DNA from 4 places in the Agrobacterium radiobacter genome. Region 2 is predicted to be linked to each of the others. Evidence: riboswitches for the same ligand, from Rfam matches in the RefSeq annotation. Region 2 holds a riboswitch; each other region holds the start of a gene.

Region 1 (7,953 bases), on a different contig from region 2:
CAGCAAACGGTCGCCTGACGTCGCCACCATGACCGGATCCAGCACCACAGGCTGTGATTGCTGCCGAAGCCGTTCGGCGATGGCGGCGATGGTTTCGATCCGCGATACCATGCCGATTTTCACCGCATTGACGGCAAGATCGGAGAATACCGCCTCCATCTGTGCGACGATGGTGGCGACGGAAATATCCTCCACCGCGGTCACGCCTCTGGTGTTCTGGGCGGTGATGGCGGTGATGACGCTGGCCGCATAGGCGCCAAGCGCTGAAAAGGTCTTGATATCAGCCTGGATGCCCGCGCCGCCGCCGCTGTCGGAGCCGGCAATGGTCAATGCAATTGATGTCATGGTTGTCTCGCTTTCAGCGTGGCGTCAATTGCGGAGCGGAAGTCCTTGGCCGCACTGGCAATATCGGCCGCACGAAAAATGGCGGAAATGACCGCGACACCATCCGCACCCGCCTTGATGACGGACGGTACACGCGCAAGATCGATGCCGGCGATGGCGCCCACCGGCATATCAGGTCGCCATTCCCTCAAAAGGGCGCGTAGCGTCGCAAAACCGTCGATGCCAACGGGCTTGTCCGGATTGACCTTGGAAACGGTTTCGAACACGCCGCCAATGCAGGCATAGTCGACGGGCATGGAAGCTGCCCGTTCGGCATCGGCACGGTTCTTGACGGTAAGGCCGATGATCGCCTTTTCACCGAGAATGCGCCTTGCGGTCTTTGCATCCATGTCGTCGGCGCCGAGATGCACCCCGTCCGCGCCAGAAGCGAGCGCCACATCCACACGGTCGTTGATGACAAGCGGCACGCCGGTGCCGGCGATGGCCTCATGAATGGCGCGGGCGTTTTCGATCATTTCCCGCGTAGAGCCGTGCTTGTCGCGATATTGCAGAATGGTCGCGCCGTTGAGTGCGGCGGCGAGAGCAAGCTCCGGCAGCGGTGCGACATCGCTAAGGCTTGCGTCGACCAGCGCGTTGAGGCGGTAATCAACCTTGTTCATGCTCGATCCTCGCGTGATTGATGATGTCCTCACCGGAAATTTCGGAAAGCGCATCCAGAAACGCCGGTTCAAATGTGCCGGGGCCTCCGGCGCGTCTGGCGGCGAGTTCGGCGGAAACGCCTGTCACGGCAAGGGCGGAGGCCGCCGCCGTCAGCGCATCTTTTTCCACCGCCATGAAGGTGGCGATGACGCCGCCCGAGAGGCAACCCGTGCCAGTCACCTTCGCCATCCACGGATGGCCGTTGACGATCCTGACGCTGCGGGTCGTGTCGCTGAGGTGATCCACAGGCCCGGTCTCGATTCTCACCACATCAGGCACATCGCCGATCAGGCTCATTTCGGCGTGATTGCCGCGCACGATCGTCGGGGAAAGTGCGATGAGTTCGCGCGCGAACTCCAGTCGCGACGGTGAATAATCGCAATGCACGGGGTCGACGATCCACGGCTTGCCGGAGGCATTGGCGATCTCTATCGCCAGCCGGATGACCCCGCGCCGTTCGGCATCCAGTGTGCCGAGATTAACGGTCAGTGCATCCGCCTTGGCCACGAAGCTCTCGATTTCCTCGAGCGAGGTGGTCATGGAAGGAATTCCGCCGACGACGGTGATGCCATCTGCGGTGAATTTCTGCACCACGGTGTTCATCAGGCAATGCACGCGCGGGCGCGTCTGCCGCACGCGCTCCAGAATTTCGGCGGCCTTTGCCGCTGTTGGATAAGTCGTCGTCATGGCTGCTGCAGCTCCACGGCGATGTCGTCCGCCGCCGGCGCCTGCTTGATCAGCTGCATCTCCTGCATGAAGGCGCCAAAACGGGCATAGCGGGTGCGGTCGAGTGCGGCCGGGCGCTTGGCGAAACGCGGCAGCGTGTCGAAGAAGGCCTGCTTATTCAGCGCGTCGTCAAGGTTTGGATAGGCCTTGATGAAAAGCTGCCAGGCTTCCTGTGGGTGGTTGGTGATGAAGATCGCGGCCTGTTCCACGGCGGAGAGGAAACGCGGCAGGCGGCTGTCTTTTACGAGATCGCGATGGGTGACGAAGATCAGCTCGTCATAGGCCGGAACGCCATGTTCCTCGGGAAAGAAGGAGCGGCCCTCATGTCCCTCGAGCTTCATCTGCGTCAGCTCGAAATTGCGGAAACCGCCAAGCGTGGCATCCACCTTGCCGGCGATCAGCGACGGCGAGAGCGAAAAATTGACGTTGATGAGTTCGACATCATCCTTCGTCAGCCCGTCCTTTTCCAGCATGCGCTTCAGCATGGCATCTTCGAAGCCGGATACGGAAAAGCCGACCTTTTTGCCCTTCAGATCCTTCATGCTCTTGATCGGCCCATCGGCGAGAACGGTGACGGTATTGAGGGGCGTTTCGACCAGCGTGCCGAAACGCACGAGTGGCAGGCCGGCGTCGTGGTCGAGATAGAGGTTCGGCTGGTAATGCACGCCGATATCGGCCTGTTTTGCCGAGACGAGACGCGGCACGGCGGAGGGGTCTGCGGGCGGAACCAGTTCCACCTCCAGCCCGGCATCGGCAAACAGGCCGCGTTCTTTTGCAATCACCATCGGCGCGTGATCCGGATTCACGAACCATTCGAGCAAAACGGTGAGCTTGTCGGCCGCCTGGGATTGCATGGGCGCAAGCACGCTTGCAGCCGCGACGACGAAGGAAAGAAGAGTTCGTTTCATGGTGCCGAAAGTCTCCGCAAATATCTGAAAGGAGTGGTGTGTTCTGTTTCTTTGGCCCAGGGGGCGAGATGTGCTGTCGAGAGATCGACGATAAGCCGCAGCAGCACCGCCATGACCGCGAGAACGGCCATGGCGGCGAACATGGTGTCGGTCTGCATCCGGGCATTGGACTGGATCATCACAAATCCGAGCCCTGCGGATGCGCCCACCCATTCGCCGATGACGGCGCCCAGCGGGGCTAGCGGCGCCGCCACTCTCAAGCCCGAGATCAGCGACGGGAGCGCCAGCGGCACACGCAACCGGGTGAGGACCTGCCAGTGGCTCGCCTTTGTCAGCGAAGCGGCGTCGAGGATGGCGCGCTCCGTGCGGTTGAGGCCGTCAGTGAAGGAGGACGCGACCGGAAAGAAGATGATGATCGCCGTCATGACTACTTTCGAGGCCATGCCGAAACCGAACCAGAGGACGAGAATGGGGGCGAGCACGAACACCGGAAAGGCCTGCAACACCAGAACCATGGGCCAGACGAGGCGGCCGAGGCGCGGAATGGCGGCAATGGTGAAGGCGACGAGAATGCCGGCGGTGATTCCCGCCGCAAGCCCGAGCGCCATTTCGCTGAGCGTCACCAGAGCCTGTCCGAACAGGAAGCCGGGCTGGCGCAGAAAAGCGCCGGCAACATCGGCGGGCGATGGCAGGATATAGCGGGGTGGCGAAAACAGCCACGTTCCCGCCTGCCAGAAAACCAGCAGAAGACCGACACCGTTCAGCGCATGGATGGCACGCATGGGCCGGACCTCAGACGCAGACGCACCATGTGCGAAGGGCGGAACGTTTCAGCATCATCATTCGTCTCCAGATGTGACAATCACGGAGATCAGGGCAAAGCGGAGAAGAGAAAGGGTAGCGCCCCTTGGGCGCGACAGTTCCGTTCCTACGCCGGCATGACCCGGATCAGGTTCAAGGGTCCGGCTCAACGCCATCTCAGCACCGTCTGGTGCTCCCCTCGGAAGAGTTTGTTTTGTAAGTCAAGTTTCATAAATGTCAACGTCCCGCCGCCGATCCGTCGTCAGGCGCGATCGCGGGTACCCGTATCCATCTGCGTATTAGTTATTGAGGAAATTAGATTTATCGAAAATTAGTTATCTCTTGAAACTGCCTTTCAATATTGTACGACTAACTTGACCCCGGGAAAGATGATTGGGGGCGAATTTGAAGAGCTTCTGGCAGGATAAATCGGGAAATTTCGGCATTCTCAGCGCCTTGTTGATGGTGCCGCTGATTGGCGCCGCCGGCGTGGCCCTTGATGTGACGCACGGCATGGCCGTCAAATCAGACCTGCAGATGGCGGCGGATGCCGCGGCCCTCGCGGTGGTTGCCGATACGTCGGCGAGCGTTCACAAGGCAAAGGAAATGTCGAGTGACGGCGTCATTACGCTTGGCGGCGATGAGGCTTCCGCATTCTTCGAAAGCAATGAGAGGGCCAATCCCGACTACAAGCTCCTGTCTCTCGACGTGTCGGTGATCAAGCGCGGTAACGCCATCGAATCGTCGGTCAGCTTCAAGGCATCCATCGGCACGACGCTTTCACGGGTCCTCGGAGAGGATCTCATCACTGTTTCGGGCAAGGCGACCGCCAAATACGAGACGGAAACATTCAGCGACTTCTATGTGCTTCTGGACAACACTCCTTCGATGGGCGTTGGCGCCACGCCGGCCGATGTCGCCACCATGGTTGCGAATACGAGCGACAAATGCGCTTTCGCCTGTCACATCGTGACAAACGGGGTGGTGGACAAGAACAGCTATTATTACAAGGCCAAAAGCCTCGGAGTGACGACGCGCATCAATGTGGTCGCAAAGGCCACGGCGAGCCTTATGGACACGGCGAAGTCCAACCGCAAAAGCAGCAATCAATATCGCATGGCGGTCTACACTTTCGGAGAGAAAGCCGAAGATACGAAGCTGCTCGAGGTCGTTCCCTTGACGTCGGATCTGGCGACCGCGAAGAAGAAAGCCGGTGAAGTCGACCTGATGTCGATCCCAAAGCAGGGATTTAACAACGACCAGCAGACGGATTTCGACCGGGCACTCACTCAGATCGGCGACAAGATCGGCAATTCTGGCACCGGGGCGAGTTCGGCCAGCCCCGAGAAGATTATCTTCTTCGTTTCAGACGGTGTCGGCGATAGCTACAAGCCATCCAGCTGCACCAAAAAGACGACCAGCGGCCGCTGTCAGGAGCCGATCGATATCAAATATTGCACGAAGCTGAAGGAAAAGGGCTTCCGGATCGCCGTGCTCTACACCACCTATCTGCCGCTGCCGACCAATGACTGGTACAATAGCTGGATCGCGCCCTTTCAGCCGGAAATCGGCGCACGCATGCAGCAATGTGCTTCTCCGGGACTGTTCTTCGAAGTCAGCCCGTCGCAGGGCATCAGCGACGCGATGACCGCCCTCTTTAAAAAGGCCATCACATCACCCCGCCTGACGGGGTGATGGAGAACGAACCCGCTATCGTTCAGCCGATGGTGCGAAGTTTTTCAAACAGCTGCCGCTGGCTGCTATCGGCACGGTAGAATATCGCCGGCTCGCCGAGCGGCGCTTCGACGGTAATGTCTCGCCCGCCGCGATAATGCATGTCGCTCCAAAGATGCACCCATTCGCCGTCGCCCGGAAGATAGAGCGAACGTTGCGTTTCTCCGGCTTTCCAGACCGGTGCGACAAGCATGTCCGCCCCGTAGAGGTAGCAGTCCTGAATGGCGTAGGTCTGCCGGTCATCCTCATAATGCAGGAAGAGGGGGCGTTGCACCGGCAGGCCCGACTCTGCAGCCTCGGCGGAGAGCGACTTCAGATAGGGGGCGAGCGCGACATAGATGGATGTCATACGGGCGAAATGGGCAAGAACCGTTTCATCCTGATCGATCTGCAGATTGTCGCGCGGCCTGTTGCCCTCATGGGTGCGCATGACCGGCGTGAAGGCGGCCATTTCCGTCCAGCGCATGATGAGTTCAGCGGTCCTGACATTGCCGAACAGGCTGGTATAACCGCCGATGTCGGAGTGGTGATAGGCATTGCCCATGAGGCCGGAGGAAAGCGCGCCGCAGATGACGGTGACCAGGCCGTCGTGACGGGAGAAGTCGACAGACTGGTCGCCGCCCCAGATCAGCGGGCAATGGGCTTGCACGCCCGTGAAGCCGGCCCGCATGAAGAACAGCGCTTCGCCGGTCTTTCCCCGGTTCTCGACGGCTTTCGCATTGACCTCGGCCCAGAGTGTTGGCCAGGCATTGTGCATCAGCTTGGCATCGACACTATTGGAAAGCGTGATATCGATCGGCAGGTATTCGCCGAAATCGGCCATCCAGCCGGAAAGGCCGAAATCCAGCATATTCTTGCCGATGATCTCCTCGGCGAACCATTCGGCGGCGGCCGGATTGGTGAAATCGACCACACCGCAATCGAACTCGCCGAAATCCACCAGCGCCGTTTTTCCCTCGGCGTTGGTGGCGAAATAACCAGCCTTTTCGGCGACCGGGAAAAGCGGGCCGTCGACGCAGAGATAGGGGTTCACGTAACCCAGGAAGCGGATGCCCTGATCGGCAAGCTCGGCGATCTTCTGGCGCAGATGCGGATAGCGCGTATCATTCGCCTGCCAGTCCCAGAACAGGCGGGCGCCAAAGGATGTCTGGCGAAGACCCACCCAGTCCTCGCACCAGAGGCCGGACACCTTCGTTCCGGCTGCGCGGATTTTCTCCAGCCGGGCAAAGGAGTTGGCGCCGTCCTTTAACCCGATGATCGCACCATTATAGACCCATTCCGGCAATTCCGGCTGACGTCCGAACCGCAGTGAAAGCGCGGAAACGATATCGGTGAAACTGTCGCCGGCGAAAAACTCGATCCTTTCAGGGATGGCCCAGATTTCGATTTCGTGGAAATCGTCATTGCGGAAATCGAAGACCGAATAGGCGCTCGTTTCCACATGCAGCGCATATTTGCGCGACGAGAGCCAGGTCGGCTGCGGATAGTTGGTGTTGTAATAATCACCGCCCGCCTTGCCGCTGACGTCAGACTTGAAGGTGATTTCGGTTGTCTTGTCGCGGCCGACCCCCGGCTCGGAGGTCCAGAGCGGGAAACGACGGCGGCGCATGTCGAAATAGGACATCTGCTCGCCGCCACCCCAGACATGCTCGTCCGTTTCCGCAACGATGCGCAGCCAGAGGCGGTTGACGGTTTCATCCAGCGCCGTCAGCAGGACGGCGTTACCGTCGAGCGTCAGGCGAAGGCGCGGTGCCTGTCCCGGTGAGGATGAGAGCGTGACGCTGTCGCCGTTGACCTCCGCATGGCGTAGGGCGGTTCGCTCGATGACATAGTCTTCGATATCGAAATTGCCGCGATACATATCCATCCGCTCCTTGCCGAAACCGGCGAAGAAGGCCGGACTATCAGACGAATGGGAAAGGATGGTGCGGTTGCCGATCGCGAGTGTGAAGCCGTCTTTGGTCGTTTCGAAATGCATGACTTAACCTTTTAGCCCTTAAGGCCACCGGCGGTGAGGCCCGAGACAACCCGTTCTTGGAAAATGACGATCAGGATCGCGACCGGCACGATGCCGACCACCAGCGCCGCCGAAATGACCGGCCAAGGGAAGGCGAACTCGCCCTGATACAGCTGGATGCCGACGGGAAGCGTGCGGAGCGCCGGATTGGAATTGAAGGACAGCGCCAGCAGGAACTCATCCCAGGCATTGACGAAGGCGAGGATACCGGCGGTGAAAACGCCCGGTGCGCAGAGCGGCACGACGACCTTGAAGAGTGCGCCGATGCGGGTGCAGCCGTCGATCATGGCGGCGTTTTCGAGATCGCGCGGAATGCTTTCGAAGAAAGAGACGAGCATCAGCGTGCAGACCGGAAGAGAAAGGACCGTGTAAGGCAGAATCAGTGCCGTCCAGCTGTTGAGCAGGTTCAGCGCGCGCATGATTTCGAACAGCGGCACCAAGAGCGTCACCAGCGGGAAGGTGGAAACGGCGATGATGAGTGAGAGGATCAGCGCCCGGTATTTGAGGTTCAGCCGCGCCAGCGCATAAGCCGCCAGCACCGAAATCAGAATGGTGAGCGCCGTGGAGAGTAGGGCCACCATGAAGCTGTTGAACAGGAAGAGGTGCAGCGGCTGGTCGGAAAAGGCCTGCATGTAGTTAGCAAGCGTCGGGGTATGCGGAAACCACGTGATCGGCTTGACCGTCAGTTCCGCTTCGGTCTTCAGCGAGGTGAAGAGGATCCAG
Region 2 (7,953 bases):
CGCGCTCGTCACAGCATTCTTTGCTTGCCGGTACTATGCCGCCAAGATTCTGCTTGTCGAACACGATATCGACAAAGCTATCGCACGGAAATTTGAGTCGAGTGGGAAGGCCTTTGAGCTCACCAAACTTCGAGAAGAAAACGCAGTGATGCGAAACCTTTTGCTTGACCTTCTGGAAAACGAAGTGGCTTTTCCGGTGCAGCAGACAACGGTATCGGTCGACGACTTATTCAGGATGAAAGCAACCAAGATTCAAAGGTATCGCGAGATACTGGCCGAATCCCGGCATGTCTTGCGGCAGCGTGAGGCCAATCGCGTTTCCGGGCTCTCCAGCTCACTTAAGAGTACCGAGCGCAGGATGTAAGGTTCAACACACACTCAGCGAAAAATTGCAGGAAACCGAGCAACGGGGATGACGGAAAAGCCGACGGCAACCGTTCTTGCAGCAGAGCGTCTCCTGTCGGAAGACCGCAGTCGGCCCAAACCGGTCATTCGCAGTCGCAAAAATTGGCCGCCGAACTCAGGTTTTTTGGGAAACAGTTCAGGTTCGGCTTGTAAGCAACTTGATGCCTGCGAAGGTGAAGAACATCCCTAATCCCGCGTCGATCCACCTGCGAGCGCAATCATAGGCCGTAACGATGCGCTTGGTAGAGAAGGCGACGGCATAGGCAATATGACCGACAACCGAGAGGATCGTGGTTCCGAATACGATGACGAGCGCGGTTGAGGCTGGCGCGGAATGCGCGAGACCGAGCGACATGATTGCGATCCACGTCAACGCCGCCTTCGGGTTGGTCATCTGGACTGTCAGGCCACGCAGAAAGTATGTGCGCAGGCTGCCTGCCGCCAATCCGGCAGGGTCCATAATCGGTCTTGTCGAAGCAGCCGAGCGAAAGGATTTGAAGGCCAGCCAGAGCAGATAGAGACCGCCGACGATCTTGATGACCGTCAGCACTGAAGCATAGGCTGCAATCAATGCCGTCAGCCCGATCGCGGTCATAGAGGCCCAGAGGAACGATCCTGCCGAAATACCGAGTGCCAGTGCAATGCCCGCTTTGCGGCTTACAGCCATAGACGTGCCGACGACAGAGAGAATATTCGGACCGGGGCTGAACATTCCAAGCGCGAAGGCACCGAACGCGAACCCTATCTCTGGTAAATGTTCCATATAACTTACCTCCGGTAGGTCGCGAAAACTCCAACTAAAGCGACACTTGTTTTCCTGACTTTTGCGACGTCGCAGAATAGGGAGTTTTGCAGCAACTGCAATGTCTCCTTTGGGCGCTTCTGCGCCATGACGACGCCGGCCCAAACCGTTCACTGGCCGCCGCAAAAGTGTGGCTTCGGGTGACTATGGATAGACGCCGTACAGATTCAAATAGTGCAACAAGTCTGGCGTCAGCGGAAGCTTGGAAAGCTCGTCATTCCTGAACCAGCCAATGGCTGCGGCATCGTCCCCGGCGGACGCTTCGCCAGAGATTTTTTCGGCCAGGAAGTCGTGAATTTCATAGATGCCCCCTTTGCCGTCCGGGACATGCAGTTTTCCCAGCTCATTGACGATCCTGATCACCAGTCCTGTTTCCTCGAAGACTTCACGGATCACGGCCAGCTCCAATGTTTCCCCCGGATCGACGCGCCCGCCGGGCAGGGTCCAGCATCCCTTATCTGGCGGGTTGGCCCGCTGAACCAAAAGGATGCGCTTCTGCCCATCTAGAATTACGCCGCTGGCTGCTAAAATAGGCGTCTGATCCACCATTCATCACTCCTGGCAAGATTGGTTGCAGTCATGTCGTTACGATCGAGCTGCGCTTCTCGGCGAGCGCAGCGAGGACCGAAGCCAACAGCGCGAGGGCGGTAGACAGAAGCATGATGGAGAACAGCGCGAAGGGCGCGTTGCCTTCCGTCAGCACGGCGCCCGTGATTGAGGACAGGGTGGCTCCACCTGCAAGCGTAATCGCGCCGGCCAGTCCGGCTGCACTGCCAGCAAGGTTAGGTCGTACGGAGAGAGCACCGGCGTTGGCACTTGGCATGGTCAAGCCATTGCCAACGCCAACCAAAATGCAAGGGCCCAGCAACGCGATCACATTCCTTACGTCATTGAAAAGCAGGGTCAGGCAAATCACCGGAGCGCCGCAAGCAATGATCCGCCCAATGATCATCATGGTCGTGAGTCGATATCGGCCGGCATAACGTCCAGAGAAGAAGCTGCCAAAAACAAAGCCAGCTGTAATGCTGCCGATGAAGAGACCAAGCGCAGCCGACGAGACGTTGAATATCGTAGCGACAAAAGGAGCCCCGGCGAGAAATGCGTAGACCGTGCCGACGGAAAACCCCATGCACAGTGCATAGGCCCAAAAGCGCAATGCGCGAAAGAGCTCTGGGTACGCGCGAAACTGCTGCGCTATGGAGCCAGAGCGGGTTCTGTTCGTCTCACCGAGTTGGAACCAACACAAGGTCAACATTACGGTACCCGCGAAGGCGAGGCCCCAGAAAATAGCCCGCCAGCCCAAGGCCTCATCCGCCAAACCGCCAAGCGCCGGGCCAATCATCGGTGCCAGCGCCCAGATCATCGCGGCATAGCCGATGCGGCTTGCTGTCTGCTCCTTGCCAGCGGTGTCCCTGATAATCGCCATCGAAGTCGGATAGCAGGAGGTGATCGCCGCCTGAAGCGAACGGAAGGCAAGAAAAGCCCAGATATTGGATGCAATAGCACAACCGATGGATCCGACCGTGAAGAATACGAGGCTGAGGAGGACGATCGGCCGACGCCCGAACCGATCGGACATCGGCCCCATGATCAGTTCCAGAATCACGGCGACAGCTGCGTAGCCCGCCAGAGACAGGCTCACGAGAGCATAATCGGTTTGGAAATCTCTTGCGATGTGCGCCATCGACGGCAGGAAGATGTTCAATGGTAGCACCGAAAGGGCGCATAGAAGGGTCAACGTAACAAGCTTAGGCGGACGTTGTGCGCTCAGTCGTGCAAGTTGGCTATGTAATGTCATTGCGGCCCCTTTTACGAGGCCGGCAAAAGAGAGAGGCGTCTGACCCGTCCCTTCGCCGGCATGATCCGGATCAGGTTCAAAGGGTCACTGCGCTGCGTTCGCCCAACAGTATCTCAGCCCTTTGACAGGGCACCCCTCGGTACTGATGAGACTAGCCTAAACTTTGAAGGATGCACATGGGGTTTGGGTTTGAAATCTGTCGCAGCGAACCTGATCGCGGCGAGGTCCGATTGCTTAGGCATCCGTGACCGCTTCTGGCGCGAAGGGAAGGACTGCCGACGGCCCAAACTGATCATCTGCCCCCGGCGAAATGGTTGTGAATCCTGAATTTGGCGGCCTCTCGTCCGATGCCAGTGGTTCGGCAAAGTTTGCGGTATGGTGGAGAGGTGATTCAGATTGCGCGGGGAGCCAAGATGTCCGCAGATATCATCGTCGAACTTTCTTTGTTTGTTGAACATGGGCGGGAGAGAGAGGCCGCTAATTTCTATGCCGCCGCCTTTGGTGCGCAGGAAGAGAACACTAATGACATCGATGGCGCTCTGGCCGCTGTCGAAATGCGGTTCGGGAACCTGCCTGTGTGGGTCGCCGGCTCTAATCCCAATCGCGAAAAGTCTCCATCCTACGGTGGCCCTTTCTTTCCGAAAGAACCAGGGGCGGTCAGCACGATTTTCCAGCTCAAGGTTGGCAACATTGAAGGTGTAATGCAGCGCGCCCTTTCAGCCGGAGCTGTGATCCGAGACGAAATCCAGACTGACGTGATAGGCCGCCGCGTGGCCTCGATCTTCGATCCGTTCGCCACATTTGGGCGCTCGTGGAGCGTAAGGCCGAGGGCATGTCACTCGCAGCTTAAATCTGTCGCAAATGTCTGTCGCGAAACTTCGACTTTTGAGAGCGAGTTTCGCGACGAAAATTCCCTTTACTTTTCAGGGCTGGAGGATTTGGTTGATATGTTAGGATATTTGCGACGCATCTTGCGTTAGGAGCAGCCGGCGGAACAGGTCCGTTCGATCACATAATGAAGCCGCTCTTGCACCTTCTGTTATTGGGAGCCTGCGACCACCGGCTGCACACAGATGTTGATCAAACCCGATACTCTAAGCGAGAGACAGCGCCCGCTTGACCTCGTCCAGCGGAATCGTTCCGGGCCGCAGTTTTTCTCGTACCATGCGGGCAGCGAGTTCGCAGAACCAGGTATTGGCAGGTGTGGGGACACCATGCAGCCGCCCCAGTAGAACGACTTCACCGTTGAGATAATCGGTCTCGATAGATCCCGTGGAGCGGGCAAGGCTTTGCATGGAGGAGCTCCCCGCACGGCTGAAACCTGCGATCGATGCCATCTTCATAAGCCTTCCACGGTTGGGATCGGTTTCACCGACGCTCTGCCATTGCACGCCCGAAGCGGCGAAAACCACCTCTGCCTCTTCGCGGAGAAGGTCGACGATTGGCGCGATATCGCCTTGGTCGGCGCATGCGGCCTCGACGATGTTGTGAAGGTTTAAGAGCAGCTTTCCATATTTGTTCTTCATCACGTCCGGAACCACAAAGGCTGGCAGGCCTGACGCCGTGAGCGCCTGCGCGACGGCTTCATCGACACTGTCGAAACCTTGCGGATACCGGCCAAGATAGAAATAGCCGGAGTGAGGTGATCCGAAGGCGAGGATCTCGCCGGGCGTGACATAGTCCGCCGGCAGTATGACGCTCACGCCATGTACATTGGCAAAACGCCGCAAAGCGGTGCGTTCGTTCTCGACACCGTTCTGGAAGCAGAAGATCGACTGGTCCTGAAGGCCAGCCGCCGCGAGTTGCTCGATCACTGCACCCATGTGTTGGGTCTTCGTACAGACCAGCACCACATCGTCAGGAAGAAGCGCGATCGCGCTCGGCGATTCCACGCATTCGAAGTGACAGGTCTCGGTTCCCCTGGGAGTCCGCAATGTCAGCCCCTTCGCTTTGATCGCCTTTAGCTGCTCGCCGCGCGCGATCCCGATGACCTTCTGACTTGCCGAAGCAAGCGAGACCGCAATCGTGCCGCCGATGGCACCCACACCATGAATTATGAAGCGCATTTTCAAACACCTTGTGCAAGCGATCCGGACAGGCCCGGTTCCATCTTGAAATTTTAAAAGACTTGGGCCGAAGACAACGAACGTCCAGATAATATTTGCGATTCCGGCCGCATTAAAGATCGACGGCGCTTCGCCAGACCAACCCTTCGATTGTTTCGTTAGCGGAGGTTATTCACGCCCAACCCAGCGTTCATAGCCGAGTTCTCCGATCCGCCATAGCACATAACCCCACACGATATTGTTCCCGGACCCGCTAAGGACGGGAATATAAGCCGTGGTCGATGACGCCAAGTCGATAGCCTAGCGACGCGGGCCTTACCGCATCTTGGCCGCAGGTTCTGCATCGCCTTTCGCCACGCATTCCCCTCTCCAGAAGACTCGCCTAGCCGGCCACCTCCATCCGTTCATAAGCATCAAACGCCGCGCCGATCATTTACCCGATCAGACTCCAATCGGTTTTGATTTGGCTCTCCTTTCATATGTGACGTAGGGCCTGGGAGACCTACGACGTCTTTGCAGGAAGTACATGGTACTTGGGCGATCGCGTTTGTCGCAAATCTCCCAATTAAAGCCGCACTTGTTTTCCTAACTTTTGCAACGTCGCAGAATAGGGAGTTTTGCGGCAGCCGCAATGTCCGGTGTTGGCGCATCTACGTCACAACGGCAGCCGGCCTAAGGGGACTTCGGGCCTCGCGAAATTTGACGAGCGATCGCTTTTTCTCCAAGCGACGAGCAGCCTCTCGACATTTGCATCAGCGCCGTCCTCGGACTGTAGTTCAATGTCATACCGCTTGCCGAAATGAATCGTCTCAAAATCCTTCTTGGCGCTACCCAACGGTCTGTTACCTCTCGCGGCTTCACGCTTGACCAGAATTTCGAGCGGACAATGTACGGCGGCGAAGAAGACATCGTGCTCCGCCAAAAGATCAACGAGTTCTTCCAGCCATCCCTCGGTATCGAGAATGTGTTCAAGGATCAGATGGTTACCCGCATCGGCATATGCCCGCAGCGATCCATGGAACCCGTGGAAAAAGGCCATGCGAGCGTCAGTCCAGCGAAAATCACCACTCTTGAAGCGTTCGGTCGGAAGCACGCCAGCGTCGCGCAGATGATCGATCGATACGTGCCAGAATGGTTTCTCGATGCGTTTCTGCAATGCCCTCGCAATGGTTGACTTGCCGCTGCTCGACGCGCCATGAAGAAAAATAACGTGTGCCATCCTTTCGTCTCCCGGTTTCCAGGCCGCAATTAATGCAGGCATATGACACATCAATGACCGCTGATGGCGCGAAGCGGAAGACCGCAGTCGAAAGCGGTCATTGCAGGACCGGGTTAGGTTTGTCTGAAATGGGGTGAGAAACGGATTGTTGCTTTGAGCCGGAGGCGGCACAAAGCCGCTCAGAATCAGCTGAGCCACACTTGTTTAAGGTGTGTAGCATCACATCTTCACGGTGAAGCGAGAGCGATCTCTTTTAGCAGGCCGATGAATGCGCTGGTGCGAACCCCCTTCGGATTCTGGTTTAAATCTACGGTCTGCACGACCACCAGCCGCTTTGATGGCACGACGGCGATAATCTGCCCACCGTAGCCGGAAGCGTAGAATGCATTCGGACCCCAAGTATCCTCTGGAAACGTCCACCACATATAGCCATAGCCCTGCCGTATCCGCTTCGCCCACGAATAGGCAGTCGTCGATTCCCGGACCCACGACGCCGGGATGATCTGTTTGGTGCCCCACCTCCCATCATTCAGGAAAAGCTGGCCAAAACGGGCGGCATCGCGGGCGCTGAGTCGAATCGGATAGGCGGGATGCTCGGATAGCTTTTCGAGATCGTATCGGCCGTCCTTGACCGAGAAATCCTCCATACCGATCGGTCCAGCGATGCGGTTCCCGAAGCTCATAAAGATGTCCTCGCCGGTCTGTTGTCGGTAGATCGTCCCCAGAACGTTAAAGTCCCAGTTGTTATAGAACCAGAACGATCCGGGCGGGTGACTCCCTCTTTTAGGACGCTTGCGCTTGATGTCGGCGGTTTCGTGGGCCGCAGGATGATAGATACCCGACCGTGACATGAGCAGATCACGCACTGTCGCGGCTTTTTCCTCGGCCGTAAGGCTGGGAGAATTGTCGTCAATACCGAGATCGGAAAGGCGAGTCGAAAGCTTGACCCGACCCTCGGCAACTGCACTACCGTAAAGAGCGCTGAGCAGGGTCTTGCGAACGGATGCCATATTCACTTTGCGCGAGATGTCGCCTCACCGGGCGACCACCCGCCCGTCCTGGACGATCATGAGCGCCGTAGGTCTGAGTGTCTTCGATTGCAGGCGAGCCGCATCGAGCCGCTCCGCCGACCAGCCAGCGGCAGTCGGATCGGTGTCCTCCCACGTCTGGGCGCAGGCCGCGCCTGCAACGAAAATACCGAGGACAAGCAGCAATGCGGCTCGTCGAATGAACATAGCGTCTCCCTCTGAAACTACAGTGTGAGCATCCAATAGTGGCGGCTTTCCGGCGCGTCGATACGGCTGGCAACCATGTCGGACCCCGTGCGTGAAAAGGTGAACACTAACGGGCGAAGTCGGCTCCGAACCTGCCGCCTCTGTGAGTTGAACCAAACGGAAAGTTCTAGGCGAACCGTCAAGCACTTTGACTGGCAGCAAAGGGGTCGGGAGCCGACCTTCATGGATGCTTCCACGAATGACCGCTTGACGCAAGTTGCGGTGGTGGCCTTTCGGCCCTAAGAGGTCATCGTTGCAACAAAGTCGACGACAGAAAATTGGCGGCGCTCTGGTGAGCTGTATCAGCGTTCCAGGTTCTTGATCTCAGGAAGAAGTCGTGTGCGCCTCCCTCATAAACATCAAGGCTAGCAGGCCTGCCAAGGCGTTGC
Region 3 (7,953 bases), on a different contig from region 2:
AACAGAGCCGGAAGCAATGGCGGGTTTTTCGAAAACAATCGCCGTAACACCGGAGCCGAGGGAAAGATCGGTGACATTGCCGACCGAAACGCCGCCTATGTCAGTCAGAAGATTGGTGAGTGCCGCCATGCCGTTTCCCTTTTTTCCCGGTATCCCGCCACCATCAGGCACTGTCAACGCAAAACGTGACGTGCCTGATGTCTACGACAAGCCGCGATCAGGAAAAAACAGCCGTGCCGATCACCGGCGTCGAGGGAACGGCCATGTCCCTCGGCTCCAGCGGCCCGGAGAGATATGCCTGATGGCCGGCCTCTATGGCGTGGGCGAAAGCCTCCGCCATGCCGACCGGATCACCCGCGCCCGCAACCGCCGTGTTGAGCAGAACAGCATCGTAACCAAGCTCCATCACCGTGACCGCATGGGACGGGCGGCCGATACCGGCGTCAACAATCATCGGCACATCCGGAAAACGCGCCCGCATGGATTTCAGCGCCGTCAGATTGAGCGGCCCCATGGCGCTGCCGATTGGCGCGCACCAGGGCATCAGTACCCTGCAGCCTGCCTCCAGCAGCTTTTCGGCGACGACCAGATCGTCGGTCGTATAAGGAAAGACCTCGAAACCATCATCGCAGAGAATTTTCGCCGCTTCGACAAGCGCAAAGACATCGGGCTGCAACGTATCGTGATGACCGATGACCTCCAGCTTGATCCAGTTGGTGCGGAACACCTCGCGGGCCATCTTTGCCGTCAGCACCGCTTCCTTGACCGTATGGCACCCGGCCGTATTCGGCAGGATGTAGCGATCGAGCTCGCGGATAAGCTCGAAAAACTGACCGCCCTTCTTATTGCCGGCTGTTTCCCGGCGCAACGAAATCGTCAGAATATCCGTGTTGCTCGCCCGCACGGCATCGGCAAGCACGGCGGGGGACGGATACCGCGCCGTGCCGAGGAGAAGACGGGACGAGACTTCACGGCCATAAAGCGTCAGCATGTCTCAGCCTCCCTGCATCGGCGAGAGAATTTCGACACGGTCGAAGGCCTTCAGTTGATAGTCGGCGCGCTCTTCCGAATGCACCAGATCGCCATTGACCGCCGTTGCCAGCCATTCACCTTCATATTCGAGGCTGGCGAGCAGACCGGCCAGCGTCTCGGCGGCAAGATCAAGCTCGTCGCCATTTACCAGAAGTTTCATGATCCTGTTCCTTTTGAGAAAGAGTTTGGCAGACGATTTCAACCGCCTGACGCGCGATAGCCGGCGAGAGCAGAAAGCCATGCCGGTGTGCGCCGTTGATGAAAATGAGCCGGCCGTCTTGCGTGACTTTCGGCAGATTGTCGGGATAGGCGGGGCGCACGCCCGTGCCGGTCTCGATGATTTCCGCTTCCGCGAAAGCCGGATGCACCGCATAGGCGGCATTCAGGAATTCCACCATCGAACGGACAGAAATGTCGCCGGTATCCTCGGTTTCGATCATCGTCGCGCCCACCATAAAACGGCCGGGCTCGCGCGGCACGATGTAAAGCGGAATACGCGGATGCAGCAGCCGGACGGGACGGGACAAAAAAACTTCCGACGTGGAGAGATAGAGCATCTCTCCCCGCACGCCGCGAAGGTCGGAAATCTCTCCCACCGCAGCGGCGCCGGTGCAATCCACCACCCGGTCGAACGGTCGGTCATCCACCGGGATGCCCATATGGAACCGCACACCCATGGTGCAAAGCCGCTCATGCAGCGATTTCAGTGCAAGGCGCGGATCGAGATGCCCCTCGTCCGGAAAATAAAGCCCGGAGCGAAACCGCCCGGCAAGATCAGGCTCCAGAGCGGCGATCTCTCCCTCGTCCACCCAGCGATAGCCGCCGGTCCGCGATGCGAAACGCGAAAGCTCCGCTTTGTCGCGGGCGGGCGCGACAACCAGCGTGCCATGTCGGGCCACAAGGCCGGGGGTTGCCTCATCCCACCAGTCGAGCGCCGCCTGACCCAGCGTCAGAACGGCCTCTTCCGCATTTTCACGCTCACACCAGGGCGCCAGCATGCCGCCCGCATACCAGGATGCGCCGCGAAAGGGTCCGGCATTGCGCTCGCAAACCTCGACGGTAACGCCGTTCCGCGCCAGTTCGAAGGCCGCCGTCAAACCGGCGACCCCCGTTCCCTTGACCAGAACGCGCATGCTATTCGGCATCCGCAGGCGTCGCGAGCGGCATATAAAGCTCCCCGCCTTCCTTGAAGCGCGCGGCCATGGCCTCCAGCCCCTCCTTCTGCGCCTCGGCGCGGATATCGTGGGAAATCCGCATCGAGCAGAATTTCGGCCCGCACATGGAGCAGAAATGCGCGACCTTGTGCGCCTCCTTCGGCAGCGTCTCGTCATGGAAGGACCGGGCCGTATCCGGATCGAGCGACAGGTTGAACTGGTCTTCCCAGCGGAACTCGAACCTTGCGCGCGACAGCGCATCGTCCCGCACCTGTGCGGCCGGATGGCCCTTGGCGAGATCGGCCGCGTGCGCGGCGATCTTATAAGTGATGACGCCCACCTTCACGTCGTTACGATCAGGCAGGCCGAGATGTTCCTTGGGCGTGACGTAGCAGAGCATGGCCGTGCCGAACCAGCCGATCATCGCAGCACCGATGCCCGAAGTGATATGGTCGTAACCGGGCGCAATATCGGTGGTGAGAGGTCCAAGCGTATAGAAGGGCGCCTCGCCGCAGGTCTTCAGCTGCTTGTCCATATTCTCCTTGATCTTGTGCATCGGCACATGGCCGGGGCCTTCGATCATCACCTGGCAATCCTTAGCCCAGGCGATCTGCGTCAGCTCGCCAAGCGTTTCCAGTTCCGCGAACTGCGCCGCGTCATTGGCGTCGGCAATCGAGCCGGGTCTAAGACCATCGCCCAGCGAGAAGGAAACGTCATAGGCGCGGCAGATGTCGCAAATCTCGTCGAAATGCTCGTAGAGGAAACTTTCCTTGTGGTGATGCAGACACCACTTCGCCATGATCGACCCGCCGCGCGACACGATGCCGGTGACGCGACTGACGGTGAGCGGGATGTAGTGCAGCCGGACGCCGGCATGGATGGTGAAATAGTCCACGCCCTGTTCCGCCTGTTCGATCAGCGTATCGCGGAACACCTCCCAGTTGAGATCCTCGGCAATGCCGTTGACCTTCTCCAGCGCCTGATAAAGCGGCACCGTGCCGATCGGTACCGGCGAATTGCGGATGATCCATTCGCGGATATTGTGGATGTTGCGCCCTGTCGAAAGGTCCATGACGGTATCGGCGCCCCAGCGGATCGCCCAGACCATCTTCTCCACCTCTTCCGCCATGGAGGAGGTGACGGCGGAATTGCCGATATTGGCGTTGATCTTCACCAGAAAATTGCGGCCGATGATCATCGGTTCAAGTTCCGGATGGTTGATGTTGGCGGGAATGATGGCGCGGCCCGACGCCACTTCCTGACGGACGAATTCCGCCGTGACGTAATCAGGGATATGCGCGCCGAAACTCTCGCCGTCACGCGCGAGCTTCTCCTTCGCTGCCTCGCGCCCGAGATTTTCGCGAATGGCGATGAATTCCATTTCCGGCGTGATGATACCTGCCCGCGCATAGGCAAGCTGGGTCACGGCTTTACCTGCCGTGGCTCTGAGCGGCTGGTGGCGCACGGAAAATTCGGGCGTCAGCCGTTCGCCGGTGGCAAAGCCGTTATCCTCCGGCTTGAGGTGCCGGCCATCATAAGCCTCGACATCGCCCCGCGCTACAACCCACTCGTGACGCAGACGCGGCAGACCCTTTTCAATCAGAACGGGATGGGTAGGGTCGGTATAGGGACCGGAGGAATCATAGACCGTCACCGGCGGTTCGCCCGCCGTCGGATGGACGGCGATCTCGCGCATCGGTACGCGGATATGCGGATGTAAAATGCCTGATTTGTGGATTTTCGTGGAGGCGGCATGCGGCCCGGTGGTGACGGAAAGCGGGATATTCTTGGCAGCGATATTCATCTTGAGGCTCCAAAGCTTAACAGTGGAGACCCAGTTCGAGCCGGAATGATGGAAAATACCGAAGTGCCGAAACACGGCGTCATGCGCCCGTCCGACATCAGGTCTTTGCACCGTCCCTACGCCAGTATGAACTGGATCAGGTTCAACGGGTCACTGCGCATGAAAGCAGAATCTCAGCCCCTTGACGGGACACCCCTGGTGAATGACCCCAGCAAAAAACACCATCAGGCATTTGTCAAGGCCGACGATCCATGCTTGGCAAAGGTGCGGGAATGGCGCATGCTGCCGTTAGTTGTAATTAACCTAACGGTTTAGGCGAATATTATCGTTTGCAACGTAACGATAAGCACAAACCATCCTGATGTGAAATTTATGGGAGATACGTCGGAATGAATGCGACTATACGTGAAATACTGGCCAAATTCGGCCAGCTTCCAACCCCCGTCGATACGATTGCAGATGAAGCCGATCTTTACGCGGCGGGGCTTTCTTCCTTCGCATCGGTGCAATTGATGCTCGGCATCGAAGAAGCATTCGATATCGAATTCCCGGACAATCTGCTGAACCGCAAGTCGTTTGCCAGCATCAAGGCCATTGAAGACACCGTTAAGCTCATTCTGGATGGTAAAGAGGCAGCCTGATGAACGTCACCGTAGCGCCGCAGGATGAAACGCTGTCCGCGCGCGCGGGCCGTGTCGCAGCAATTGCCGCCAAACACGCAGATGAGGTGGATGTTACCGGCCGCTTTCCGCAGGAAGCCGTTGATACACTCAGGCAGGAACGCCTGCTCGGCATTCAGGTCCCCGCTTCGCTCGGTGGCGAAGGTACTTCCCTGCAGGAAATCGCCGATATCTGCGCCCGGCTCGGCCAGGCCTGTTCCGCAACCGCGATGATTTTCGCCATGCACCACATCAAGCTGTCCAGCCTTGTGGAACATGGCGAGGCGAGCGCATGGCATGCGGGCTTCATGAGCCGCGTCGCGGCGGAACAGCTGCTGCTCGGCTCAGCCACCACCGAAGGCGGCATCGGCGGCAATCTGCGCAACTCCATCTGCGCAATCGAGGTCGAAGGCGATTTCTGCCGGCTGGAAAAGGACGCCACCGTCATTTCCTATGGCAGCAATGCCGATGCGATCCTCATCACCTCGCGCACCCATAAGGATGCCGCGCCCGCCGATCAGGTGATGACCGTATTCCTGAAAAACCAGTACACGCTCGAAAAAACCCATGTCTGGGATACGCTCGGCATGCGCGGTACCTGTTCGGATGGTTTCCTGTTTCGCGGCGAAGCGCCGGCGGCACAGATCTTCCCGAAGCCTTTCGCGGAAATCGCAGCGCAATCCATGCTTGCAAGCTCGCATCTTCTCTGGAGCGCCGTCTGGTATGGCATCGCGTCGGATGCCGTGCTGCGCGCGCAGTCTTTCGTCAGAGCCGCAGCGCGCAAGTCGCCCGGCACGGCTCCTCCCGGCGCGATCCGCCTTGCGGAGGTTTCCACCAAGCTGCAGGTGGTGAAATCCAACATCATCGCCGGCATCAAGGCTTACGAGGATACCAAGAGCGACCCGGAAAAACTGATGTCGATGGCCTTTGCCGTCGCCATGAACAATGTGAAGATCTGCTCTTCGGAAACCATTCTTGAAATCATTGACCACGCCATGCTGGTCTGCGGCATCATGGGCTACAAGAACGGCACGCCCTACAGCCTCGGCCGGCACCTTCGCGACGCGCATTCTGCCCGTCTGATGATTTCCAACGACCGCATTCTCGGCAATTCCGCCAATCTCCTGCTGGTTCACAAGCAGGACACCAGCCTCTTGGGATAAGACCATGGACATGCAAACATCGTTTCTCGATCGACTGTTCGAAGAAGGCCTGCTGATTGAAACGGGTGTGGACGGTCTTTATGGACGCAGCGGCCAGTTCGAGGACGTGATTGCCGCATTCGAGCGGCTGATCGACCGCACGGGCGGCGCTGATGGCGCCGAAGCGATCCGTTTTCCGCCCGGCATCAACCGCGCCTACTTCGAAAAGAGCGGTTACATGAAGAGCTTCCCGCAGCTCGCCGGCACCGTCCACTCCTTCTGCGGCTGCGAACTCGACCATGTCAGCCTGCTGAAAACCATGGATGAGGGCGGTGACTGGACCAAGGACCAGAAAGCGACAGACATCGTGCTGACGCCGGCGGCCTGCTACCCGCTTTATCCGACGATTGCCAAGCGCGGCGCGCTACCTGCCGGCGGCGGTCTCTATGACATCCAGTCCTATTGCTTCCGCCATGAACCCTCCAAGGATCCGGCCCGCCAGCAGCTTTTCCGCATGCGCGAATATGTTTGCATGGGTACCGAGTCCGACGTCACCGAATTCCGCCAGACCTGGATGGATCGCGGCGTCGAGATGATGAAAGCAGTCGGGCTCGACGTCACCATCGATGTCGCCAACGATCCGTTCTTCGGCCGTGCCGGCAAGATGCTGGCCAACAACCAGCGCGACCAGAACCTGAAATTCGAACTGCTGATCCCGGTCACATCGACGACCAGCCCGACGGCCTGCATGAGCTTCAACTATCACCAGGATGCCTTCGGCCAGAAATGGGGTCTTAACCTCGACAATGGCGATGTCGCCCATACCGCCTGCGTTGGTTTCGGCCTTGAGCGCATCGCGCTCGCGCTGTTTGCGCATCATGGCCTCGACGTGAAGAAATGGCCTGCGAAGGTCGTGGAAACGCTCTGGGGCTGATCATTCATGCGGCAGATTTTTCCCGGTCTCGACCCCCAAAATTATGTGCAGCATCCGCTCCATTCCTCCGAGAGAATGTGGCCGGAAACGAATTGCTACATCGATTTGTGGATCGAGGTGCTGGCCTCGAAAGGCTTATCCCCGGAAGCCATGTTCGGTTTCACCCTGACACAGGATTTCGAAGGCGACCAGTTCACCTTCTTCAAGGTGCCGCTGGAAGATCTCGAAGCACTTTATGGCGTTCGCGCCACCGAACTTGCGATCTTCGACAGGGTGGAAAACCATATCGAGGCGCAGCTGGAACGCGGCCGCATCTGCCTGATCGAGATGGACAGCTTCTATATGCCCGATACCCATGGGGTGGGCTACCAGAAAGAACACGGCAAGACCACCATCGCCATCAACCGGCTCGACCTCGCGAAACGTGAACTCGACTATTTCCACAATGCCGGCTTCTTCCATCTTGCAGGCGAAGATTTTGACGGCCTGTTCCAGCATCATCTGGCGGAAACCGATCCGCCCTTCCTGCCCTATACGGAGTTTGCGAAATTCGCTGACGGCAATCCTTCGCCGACGCATATTCGCAAGACCGCCGAACGGCTCTTGAAGTTTCATTTTTCGCGCCGACCCTCCGCCAACCCGGTCAGGGCTTTCGCAAGCGTCTTTCCGGCACAGGTGGAAAAGGTTGCCGACAGGCCATTCGGTTTTTTCCACAAATATGCCTTCAACACGCTGCGTCAGCTCGGCGCCAACTTCGAGCTTTTGGCAAGCCATCTCGAGTGGCTGGACAGGAATGAATTCGCTGAAGCGAGGGATCACGCGCTGCGCATATCCGAAGTCGCCAAGACGGTACAGTTCCAGCTTGCCCGCGCCGTCACCCGGCGCAAGTTCGATGCGCTCGCGTCAGTACTCGATCCGGCGGCGGATGCATGGGATGACGTGATGGAAGCGCTTGCGGCCAAACTGTCTGATGCCAGCGAGGCAGCGTGAGGACCTATCTTCCGGGTGAAAGCGAGGAATTGCTGAGCGAAGGCTGGACGCTGACGCTGACGCCCGCCGATGCCTGCGAAACACCCTCCGATATTCCCGCATCGCTTGAAAGCCTTCACGTCTCCGTGCCCGGAACCGTGGCGCAGGCTCTGGAATCGGCCGAAAAGTTCGACCGCCTTGCTCCAGCGCCCCTCAATGACAGGGATGCCTGGTATCGGCTGACGATGATTTCCGATAC
Region 4 (7,953 bases), on a different contig from region 2:
ACGAACGATCCCAACAGCGCTTTCGAACAGGAATATCTCGGTCTCTATGCGGCAGCGATCGCGGCACATATGACAGCCGGTTCAAAGGTCGAAAGCGGAACCGCAGCGCGGATCGTATCGGATGCCATTGACGGCATCATTCACAATGCCGCCCGCCGCGGAGAGCTGCAGTCGCCCAAAGTCAGGCGGGAAATGATCGCACTGGTTCACGCCTACCTGTCGCAGGCAACCGGCGAATAGGAGGCCGCAAGCTTATTCCGAAATGATCTTCACCCGTTGCCCGGGCTGGATTGTGGCGGTGGCGCTCATGGCGTTGATCATGCGGAACATGTCCAGCTTCCGGTCGGTTCCCATCATCCGCGCCGCCATCGTCGCCACGGTTTCACCGGGCTTCACCGTCACCACCCGCACCCTGAGCGGCTTCAGCGAGGCTATTTCCTGCGGCGTCATCTTGCGGAAGCTGGTGCGCAATGTGTTGGCGATGGAATCGAGCTGGGTATTGCCCTTCGGCACGGCCGTCAGGAAACGAAATATCTGCTGGCCGACGCGAATGACGGTCACGTCGAAATCCCATTTATCCGCGCTTGCCCGCGCCGTCGCAGCCTCCAGACCGTTGATCTGGGTTTCCTTGACGGTTTCCGGCAACAGGCCGGCAACCCAGCCGCTGGTCAGATAATTGGCAAGGCTTGTCTGTTTCGGATCGGCGACGCCGTCGAAACGGATGGCCATATCGCCCGGCCCCGTCGCCAGAACGGCCTCAACCTTGTTGTCGATGACGAAACCTTCCGGCACATCGAAACGAATGCCGAGCGTTCCGTGCAGGAATGTCTGGCCCCGGACATACCCTTCCTGCGGGCTGTCGCCATAAAGCAGGCCGTCTATGCCGTCCAGAAACCACTCGCGACCACGATCCCCGACCTGGCCGTCCTGGCCGAAGGCGCGGGCATGACGGCGCGCAAGCTCGATACGCTGCGGCGTGTTGGGGTGGCTGGAAAGGAAGTCGAGGCTCTGGTCGTTTTCGGGATCGGCCGAGGAAAACCGCGCATAGGCCGCCATGGAATCCAGAAAACGCGGCGAGGCAAAGGGGTCATAACCGGCCTCGCCCAGCATCCGCACGCCGATCACGTCCGCCTGCAATTCCTGCTGACGCGAAAAGGCCGCGAGCCGCAGCTTGCCGCGCGCAAGCGCCTGCTTGCCGGCGAGATCGCTCGACAGAACCTCGGCAACCACGCGGCTGGCAATCACCTCCGCCTCTTCCCGGCGCTGGCGTTCAATGCCATGGTTGGCGGTGACATGGCCCATCTCATGCGAAAGCACGGCAGCCACTTCCGAAGCATCGTTGGCAAGCGCCAGAAGCCCACGCGTCACGTAAAGATATCCGCCCGGCAGCGCAAAGGCATTGATGGCCGGCGAGTTCAGGATGGTGATGCGGTAGGACTGTTGCGGATTTTCCGAAACCGCCGTCAGCGCGCCGGCGATGCGGGCGACGAGCCTTTCCGTCTTGGCGTCACGATATTCGCCGCCATAACTCGCCACGATGCGCGGATGCTCGCGCGCACCCATCTGGGCGCGAGGATCATTCTTCTGCACTTCTTCCACGGTCTGCGGATTATCCGAGGGACGCAAGGTGGACTGGTAGGCCGGGCTGAAGAGAGACTGGCACGACGACAGGAACACCGCAGACGCTGTCAGCACGGAACAGGCGGCAACCATCCTGCCCGAACGGCGAAGGCCTGAACGGGAGAAGAGCCTCCACTGTGCAGTCATGCTATTTCTCATTCTCTATGCCTGCCCCTAACGTTCCTGATCATCCGTTAATTGCAGACCAGAATAACAGATTCGCCCCAACGGGCGATGAATGCCAAAACGGTAAAAACGATCCATCAAGTCCGGAATATTCCTGAAGAACGCAATAATTCCCATCTTTTCTCGGGCAACAACTTGAAACTGGCAAGTGCAAATTAGCGCCATTGAAGTCATCTAAAGCGATTGCCAGCGGCACGCGTCGAAAATAAGGCGATCACCCGTTCAGAAAACTGTCGACCGCCTTCACATTTTGTGTGGCGAAGAAATCTGCGGTCGAACCGGTATAGACAACACGGCCGCGTTCAAGAAACACCACCCGCTGCGCCAGCTTCTTTATGTCTTCGGGATGGTGGGTGACAATAATCACCGTGTTTTTTGTTTCGGCGTGCAAGTCGAGAAGCAGGGAGGTCATGCCCGCCCGCAATCCCGGATCGAGTGCCGCGAAAGGTTCGTCGAGCAACATGACAGGTTTTTTCCTGACCAGCGCGCGCGCCAGCGCCGCCCTCTGTCTTTCTCCACCGGAAAGCGTGCCCGGCAAGCGTTTGTCGAAACCCGCAAGACCGACACGGACGAGGGCCATCTCAATCTCTTGCCGGTCTTCCACCCGCAATTTCAGCCCGGGGCTGACACCGAGAGCGACATTGGTGAAGATATCGAGATGGGCGAAAAGATTATTATCCTGAAAGATTGATGAGACCGGTCTTTCCGAAGGATCAAGCGCGGTCATGTCCTGCCCGCCGATCATCACGCGCCCGGAATCCGGTTCCTCGAAACCGGCGACGAGATTGAGAAGCGTGGATTTTCCCGAGCCGGATGCCCCGACAACGGCGGTTATCTGCCCCTTAGGGAACGAACAATCAAGTTCGAAATCCTGTGTTCCAAGCCGTAGCCTGACCTTGTCCAGTTCAACGGCAAAATCATCGCCTGTCATATGCTCGCCCTTGCTGATTGGGACTGCCGTGAAACGCCGCCTGCGGCAAGCAGCAGGCAGACGATGCCGAGAAGGAAGGCATAACCGGCGGCATCATTGGTGCGGTAGCTGCCCATATTGCTATAGACCAGCCACGGCAGGGTGACGAAATTTTCCGAGCCGAACAGGGCAACCGCGCCTAAATCGCCGAGCGACAGGGCCATGGCGAATGAAAACGCCATAGCCAGCGACCGCCACAGAACCGGCAGATCGGCAAACCGCAGCCGCGTGAGGCCCTGAAGCCCGAGACTGGCGGAAAGCCGGCCGGTGCGTGAAAAATGACTGGTGAAGGCCGGCTCCAGCACCCGCATGGCAAGCGGCAAAGCCATCAACATATTGATAAGCGCCACGAGAACGGGAGCATAGAAGCTGACATCACCGAAAACCCGCAATAACAGGAACCACCCGCTTCCCAACACGACAGGCGGCACCAAGAGCACCAACGAAGACCCCGCCCCAAGCATGGCGGAGAGCAAGCGCAGAGGCTGCCCCACCTGCCGTCTGGAGCCTACCGCCTGGCGCGCGCCGATGATCGCCATGCAGCAGAGCACGACAAGGGCTGCGGAAAGCGCGGCGATTGCAAGGCTGGTCGCCGCCGCGCGCAGAAAAATCGGCGCAGACAGAAGACGCGGCAGATCGGCACTCAAACCCGAGACAGCTATGGCGACAAGCGGCAGGCCGATCAGCAGAATAGCGAAGACAATGGCCGCCCCATCCCACAAACGGGCGCCGACGCCCTTGCCGTCGAAACGGCGAAGGGAACGACCAAGCGAAGGGATTTCCGCTTCGGGCGACGGCAAAAAGGCGAGAAGGCCGAGCAGAATTGCGGTGAGGGCAATCTGCAAAACCGAAAGCGCAATCGCCCGCTGCGGATCGAAATCGAACCGCAGCGCCTGATAGATCGCCACCTCCAGTGTCGTGGCTGCCGGCCCGCCGCCTAAAAGAAGCACGAGCGTGAAGCTGGTGGCGCACAACATGAAGATAAGCCCGGCAATGCCGGGAACGAGACGCGCGACCGCCGGCCATTCGATAAAACGGAAAACCGAGACCGGCCCCATGCCGAGGCTTGCCGCCATGCGCCAATATTCGCCTGGAATACGTTCAAGCCCGGCCAGCATCAGCCGGACCGAAAGCGGCAGATTGAAAAACACATGGGCGATAAGGATGCCGGAAAGGCCGTAAATGCTGAAAGGTTCATCCGCACCGGCAAAAACGAGGGCCGTATTCAAAACACCCTGCCTGCCCCAGATGGTGATGATGCCGAAGGCGCCAACGATGACAGGCAGACCCATCGGCACCGCCATCAGCCTGATGATCCAGATCCTTCCCGGAAACTCGCGTCGCCGGGAAAGCGCCAGCGCCACCGGCAGGCCAAGAACAATGGAAAGAAGGGGGGAAAGCGTTGCCTGATAAAGCGTGAAACGCAGGATGCGCAGCGTATAGGCATCCATGATACCGGCAGCAGACGCGCCCGCATCAAAAGACAGGAGGGCCGCAACGGCGAGCGCCATGAATAGGAAAACGGCGGCAAAAGCCGCCGTTCCGAAAATGATCGATCGCCGATAATCGCGACGCAGCATCATGTGCGGGCGTGCCTCTTCCTCAATTCATGCTCATGGCCGCGAGCCATTCATCGATCCACGCCTTGCGGTTCTTCGCCACCTCTTCCGGATCCATCAGGAAAGTCTTCTGCGGCACCACGAGTTTGGAAAAAGCCTCCGGCAAGGGATTGGACGTTGCCGCAACCGGCATCATCCAATTGTTTTCCGGAATGGCATCCTGAAAACCTGATGTCAGCGTGAAAGCGAGGAACTGCTTTGCCAGCTCCTTGTGCGGCGCGTTTTTGAGAAGGCCGGACACTTCGATCTGGATATAATGCCCTTCGGAAAAAGCCGCGGCCTGATAACGATCCGTTTTTTCGGCGACCATATGATAGGCGGGCGAGGTGGTGTAGGAGAGCACCATCGGCACCTCCCCCTTGGTGAAAAGGCCGTAGGATTCCGACCAGCCCGGCGTGACGGTGAGAATGCGCTTCCTGAGCTTTGCCCATGCTTCCGGGGCCTTGTCACCGTAGACCGATTTTACCCACAACAGCAGGCCGAGCCCCGGCGTGGAGGTGCGCGGGTCCTGAATGGCGATCTTCTGCGAGGGGTCGCCTTCCACCAGCTCTTTCAGGCTCGCCGGTGGGTTCTTCACCGTCTGCGTGTCATAGATGACGGCAAAATGCCCGTAGTCGTAAGGCACGAAAACATCGTCCCTGTAACCGCCCGGCACCTTGGCGGCCGACGCATCGACGCCGCTGACATCAAAAAGACCGGTCTGTTTCGCCTCGGCAACAAGATTGGTGTCGAGACCAACGACCACATCCGCCCTGGACCCTGCGCCTTCAAGCTTCAGACGGTTAAGAAGCGCCACACCATCCGCAACACCGACGAAATTGACCGTGCAACCGCAGACCTTCTCGAAAGCTTCTTTTACCTTGGGACCGGGACCCCATTCGGAAACGAAGCTCTCATAGGTATAGACTGTCAATTCTTGCTTGTCATGCGCGGCGGCAAGACCGGGCAGGAACAGCGAAGCGGCAACAAGGGAATTCAGGAAAAGACGACGGCGCACGGGTATCTCCTCAAAACAAAAAGGGAAATAGCCGCCTGCCTTGAAGCCGTCTAATCCCTCCGCCGGTATGAACCGGATCAGGTTCTTCGGGTTGGCAAGCCTCTCAGCCTTTTGCACGCAAGCGCAAAAGACACCCCGTTAGATCAAGATGATGGTGTAGTCCCGTCGTCACTGCTTGGCAAGATGGCCGCCGTCAGCCCTGCTCCGTCATATGCACCAGCTCCCAGACGTGCCCGTCGGGATCCTGAAAGCTGCCGGCATACATGAAGCCGTGATCCTGCACGGGTTTCCAATCACTGCCACCGGAGGCAAGCGCCGTTGCGATCATCCGGTCGATTTCGTCGCGGCTTCCCGCCGTGAGACACGTCAGAACCTCGGTGGTGCGCGTCGCATCGGCGATGTCGCCGTTGATGAAATCGCGGAAACGCCCTTCCTGAAGAAGCATCACGAAGATGTTTTCTTCCACGATCATGCAGAGCGTGCGGTCGTCAGAATATTCCGGATTGAAGCTGAAACCGAGAGCCGTGAAGAAGCTTCTTGATTTCTCGATATTCTTGACCGGCAGATTGACGAAAATCATGCGCATTTTCACAACTCCTCCAAACGAACCGGCATAGAACGGCAATTCCGCTTTTCTGTCAAAGACCGAAGGAGGGGGCGATCAAACGAGGGGCCTGCGGCCTTCAGCCTTCCAGTTCCTCGCGCAGCATCTCCAGCTCCAGCCATTCTTCTTCCATGGTCTCGAGCTTTTCACGCAGCTTCGTCATTTCCTTCGCCAGCGTGTTGAAAGTGGCCGGATCCTTGGTGAAGAGATTAGGATCAGCCATGCGCTCCTCGCGCTTGGCGATTTCGCCTTGCGCCTTTTCCATCTCCTTCGGAAGATTTTCGAGCGCGAATTTCTGCTTGAAGGAAAGCTTGCCCTTGGCCTTTGAAGGATCCTGCGACGCGGAGGCCGAAGGTGCGGCCTTCGCTTTTTCCTGCTTCTCAGCCTTGCGTTTTTCTTCCGCAGCACCCTTGCGCTGCGCCATCATGTCCGAATAGCCACCGGCATATTCGATCCATCGTCCATCCGGCTGGTCCGGATTGACCGGGGCGATGGTGGAGGTGACGGTGCGGTCAAGGAAATCGCGGTCGTGGCTGACGAGAATGACCGTGCCGGAAAATCCAGCGACGATTTCCTGCAAAAGATCGAGCGTTTCGATATCGAGATCGTTGGTCGGCTCATCGAGGATCAGAAGATTGGTCGGCCGCGCCAGGATGCGTGCCAGAATAAGGCGCGCGCGCTCGCCGCCGGAAAGGTTGCGGATCGGCGTACGGGCCTGTTCCGGCTGGAACAGGAAATCCTTCATATAGCCCGTCACATGCTTCAATTCGCCGTTGACCAGCAGGTTTTCGCCGCGACCATCGGTCAGATAATGCGCGAGCGTATCGTTGGGATTGAGATCCTCACGTTTCTGGTCGAGCGTCGCGATCTCCAGATTGGTGCCGAGCTTCACCATGCCGCTATCGGGCTCAAGCTGGCCGGTGAGCATCTTCAGAAGCGTGGTTTTACCGGCGCCATTGGGGCCGACGAAGCCGATGCAATCCCCGCGATGGACACGCAGCGAAAACGGCGCGACGATCACGCGCTCGCCGTAGGCCTTGGTGATGGCCTCGGCCTCGATGACCAGCTTGCCGGATTCGCGCCCTTCGGTGACGGTCGCCTGCACCGTGCCCTGCGGCCCCTTATGGCCGCGATATTCCGCGCGCATGGCCTGAAGCTCACCGACGCGGCGCATGTTGCGCTTGCGTCTCGCGGTCACGCCATAACGCATCCAGTGTTCTTCGCGTTCGATGGCCTTGCCGAGCTTGTGCTGCTCCAGCTCTTCCTCTTCCAGCACCTTGTCGCGCCATTCCTCGAAATGGGCAAAGCCGCGATTAAGACGGCGGGACTGGCCACGATCGAGCCAGACGGTCGAAGTCGAGACTTTTTCGAGAAAACGGCGGTCGTGCGAAATCAGCACCAGCGCGCTGCGCCTCTGCTGCAAATCGCTCTCAAGCCATTCGATGGTCGGCAGATCCAGATGGTTGGTGGGTTCGTCGAGCATCAGGATATCAGGTTCCGGCGCCATCACGCGGGCAAGGGCCGCACGTCGCGCCTCACCGCCGGAAAGGCTTGCCGGATGTTCCTGCCCCGTGAGGCCGAGATGCTCAAGAAGATAGGTGACGCGATAGGGATCGTCGCCGGGTCCGAGCCCAGCCTCGGCATAGGCCTGCACGGTGTCGTAACCGTTGAAATCCGGCGCCTGTTCCAGATAACGGATGGTCGCGGACGGATGCCGGAAAACCTCACCCGACTGCGCTTCAACGAGACCCGCAGCGATCTTCATCAGCGTCGACTTGCCCGAACCGTTGCGCCCGACAAGGCAGATGCGATCGCCCGGCTCTACCTGGAGATTGGCGCCATCGAGCAGCGGGGTCACGCCGAAGGTCAGCTTGATGTCATCGAGTTTCAAAATTGGGGGTGCCAAGGTGTCAGGCTCCGGTCAGATCATAAGGGCGGGCGAGCACGATGGCTTTTC

Evidence for each region. Region 2 has a riboswitch for thiamine pyrophosphate ahead of MRBLRC7O_RS24460 (multidrug effflux MFS transporter). Riboswitches for the same ligand answer to the same signal wherever they lie in the genome.
Region 1: another riboswitch for thiamine pyrophosphate. It lies ahead of MRBLRC7O_RS15755 (ABC transporter permease); the one in region 2 lies ahead of MRBLRC7O_RS24460 (multidrug effflux MFS transporter).
Region 3: another riboswitch for thiamine pyrophosphate. It lies ahead of thiC (phosphomethylpyrimidine synthase ThiC); the one in region 2 lies ahead of MRBLRC7O_RS24460 (multidrug effflux MFS transporter).
Region 4: another riboswitch for thiamine pyrophosphate. It lies ahead of thiB (thiamine ABC transporter substrate binding subunit); the one in region 2 lies ahead of MRBLRC7O_RS24460 (multidrug effflux MFS transporter).

The regions. Positions count from the first base shown of each region.
Region 1 is NZ_JBEGHX010000002.1:386,415-394,367, reverse strand. Features, by position in the region: gene thiD (bifunctional hydroxymethylpyrimidine kinase/phosphomethylpyrimidine kinase) at 1-345, opposite strand, end outside; gene thiE (thiamine phosphate synthase) at 342-1,004, opposite strand; gene MRBLRC7O_RS15765 (hydroxyethylthiazole kinase) at 991-1,731, opposite strand; gene MRBLRC7O_RS15760 (ABC transporter substrate-binding protein) at 1,728-2,678, opposite strand; gene MRBLRC7O_RS15755 (ABC transporter permease) at 2,675-3,460, opposite strand; TPP riboswitch at 3,587-3,689, opposite strand; gene MRBLRC7O_RS15750 (TadE/TadG family type IV pilus assembly protein) at 3,885-5,174, shown strand; gene MRBLRC7O_RS15745 (alpha-glucosidase) at 5,197-7,191, opposite strand; gene MRBLRC7O_RS15740 (carbohydrate ABC transporter permease) at 7,203-7,953, opposite strand, start outside.
Region 2 is NZ_JBEGHX010000003.1:183,276-191,228, forward strand. Features, by position in the region: gene MRBLRC7O_RS24445 (hypothetical protein) at 1-364, shown strand, start outside; gene MRBLRC7O_RS24450 (LysE family translocator) at 542-1,168, opposite strand; gene MRBLRC7O_RS24455 (NUDIX hydrolase) at 1,352-1,756, opposite strand; gene MRBLRC7O_RS24460 (multidrug effflux MFS transporter) at 1,785-3,005, opposite strand; TPP riboswitch at 3,036-3,152, opposite strand; gene MRBLRC7O_RS24465 (VOC family protein) at 3,419-3,985, shown strand; gene MRBLRC7O_RS24470 (ketopantoate reductase family protein) at 4,100-5,071, opposite strand; gene MRBLRC7O_RS24475 (chloramphenicol phosphotransferase CPT family protein) at 5,727-6,290, opposite strand; gene MRBLRC7O_RS24480 (serine hydrolase domain-containing protein) at 6,518-7,300, opposite strand; gene MRBLRC7O_RS24485 (hypothetical protein) at 7,325-7,525, opposite strand; gene MRBLRC7O_RS24490 (dienelactone hydrolase family protein) at 7,812-7,953, opposite strand, start outside.
Region 3 is NZ_JBEGHX010000001.1:2,221,229-2,229,181, forward strand. Features, by position in the region: gene MRBLRC7O_RS11090 (P1 family peptidase) at 1-129, opposite strand, end outside; gene MRBLRC7O_RS11095 (thiazole synthase) at 218-991, opposite strand; gene thiS (sulfur carrier protein ThiS) at 995-1,192, opposite strand; gene thiO (glycine oxidase ThiO) at 1,161-2,165, opposite strand; gene thiC (phosphomethylpyrimidine synthase ThiC) at 2,167-3,990, opposite strand; TPP riboswitch at 4,086-4,197, opposite strand; gene MRBLRC7O_RS11115 (acyl carrier protein) at 4,380-4,631, shown strand; gene MRBLRC7O_RS11120 (acyl-CoA dehydrogenase family protein) at 4,631-5,812, shown strand; gene MRBLRC7O_RS11125 (amino acid--[acyl-carrier-protein] ligase) at 5,817-6,725, shown strand; gene MRBLRC7O_RS11130 (DUF1839 family protein) at 6,732-7,715, shown strand; gene MRBLRC7O_RS11135 (beta-mannosidase) at 7,712-7,953, shown strand, end outside.
Region 4 is NZ_JBEGHX010000001.1:2,379,790-2,387,742, forward strand. Features, by position in the region: gene MRBLRC7O_RS11810 (TetR/AcrR family transcriptional regulator) at 1-240, shown strand, start outside; gene MRBLRC7O_RS11815 (M48 family metalloprotease) at 253-1,767, opposite strand; gene MRBLRC7O_RS11820 (thiamine ABC transporter ATP-binding protein) at 2,021-2,737, opposite strand; gene thiP (thiamine/thiamine pyrophosphate ABC transporter permease ThiP) at 2,734-4,359, opposite strand; gene thiB (thiamine ABC transporter substrate binding subunit) at 4,379-5,392, opposite strand; TPP riboswitch at 5,430-5,540, opposite strand; gene MRBLRC7O_RS11835 (VOC family protein) at 5,586-5,978, opposite strand; gene MRBLRC7O_RS11840 (ABC-F family ATP-binding cassette domain-containing protein) at 6,076-7,902, opposite strand; gene MRBLRC7O_RS11845 (thiamine diphosphokinase) at 7,907-7,953, opposite strand, start outside.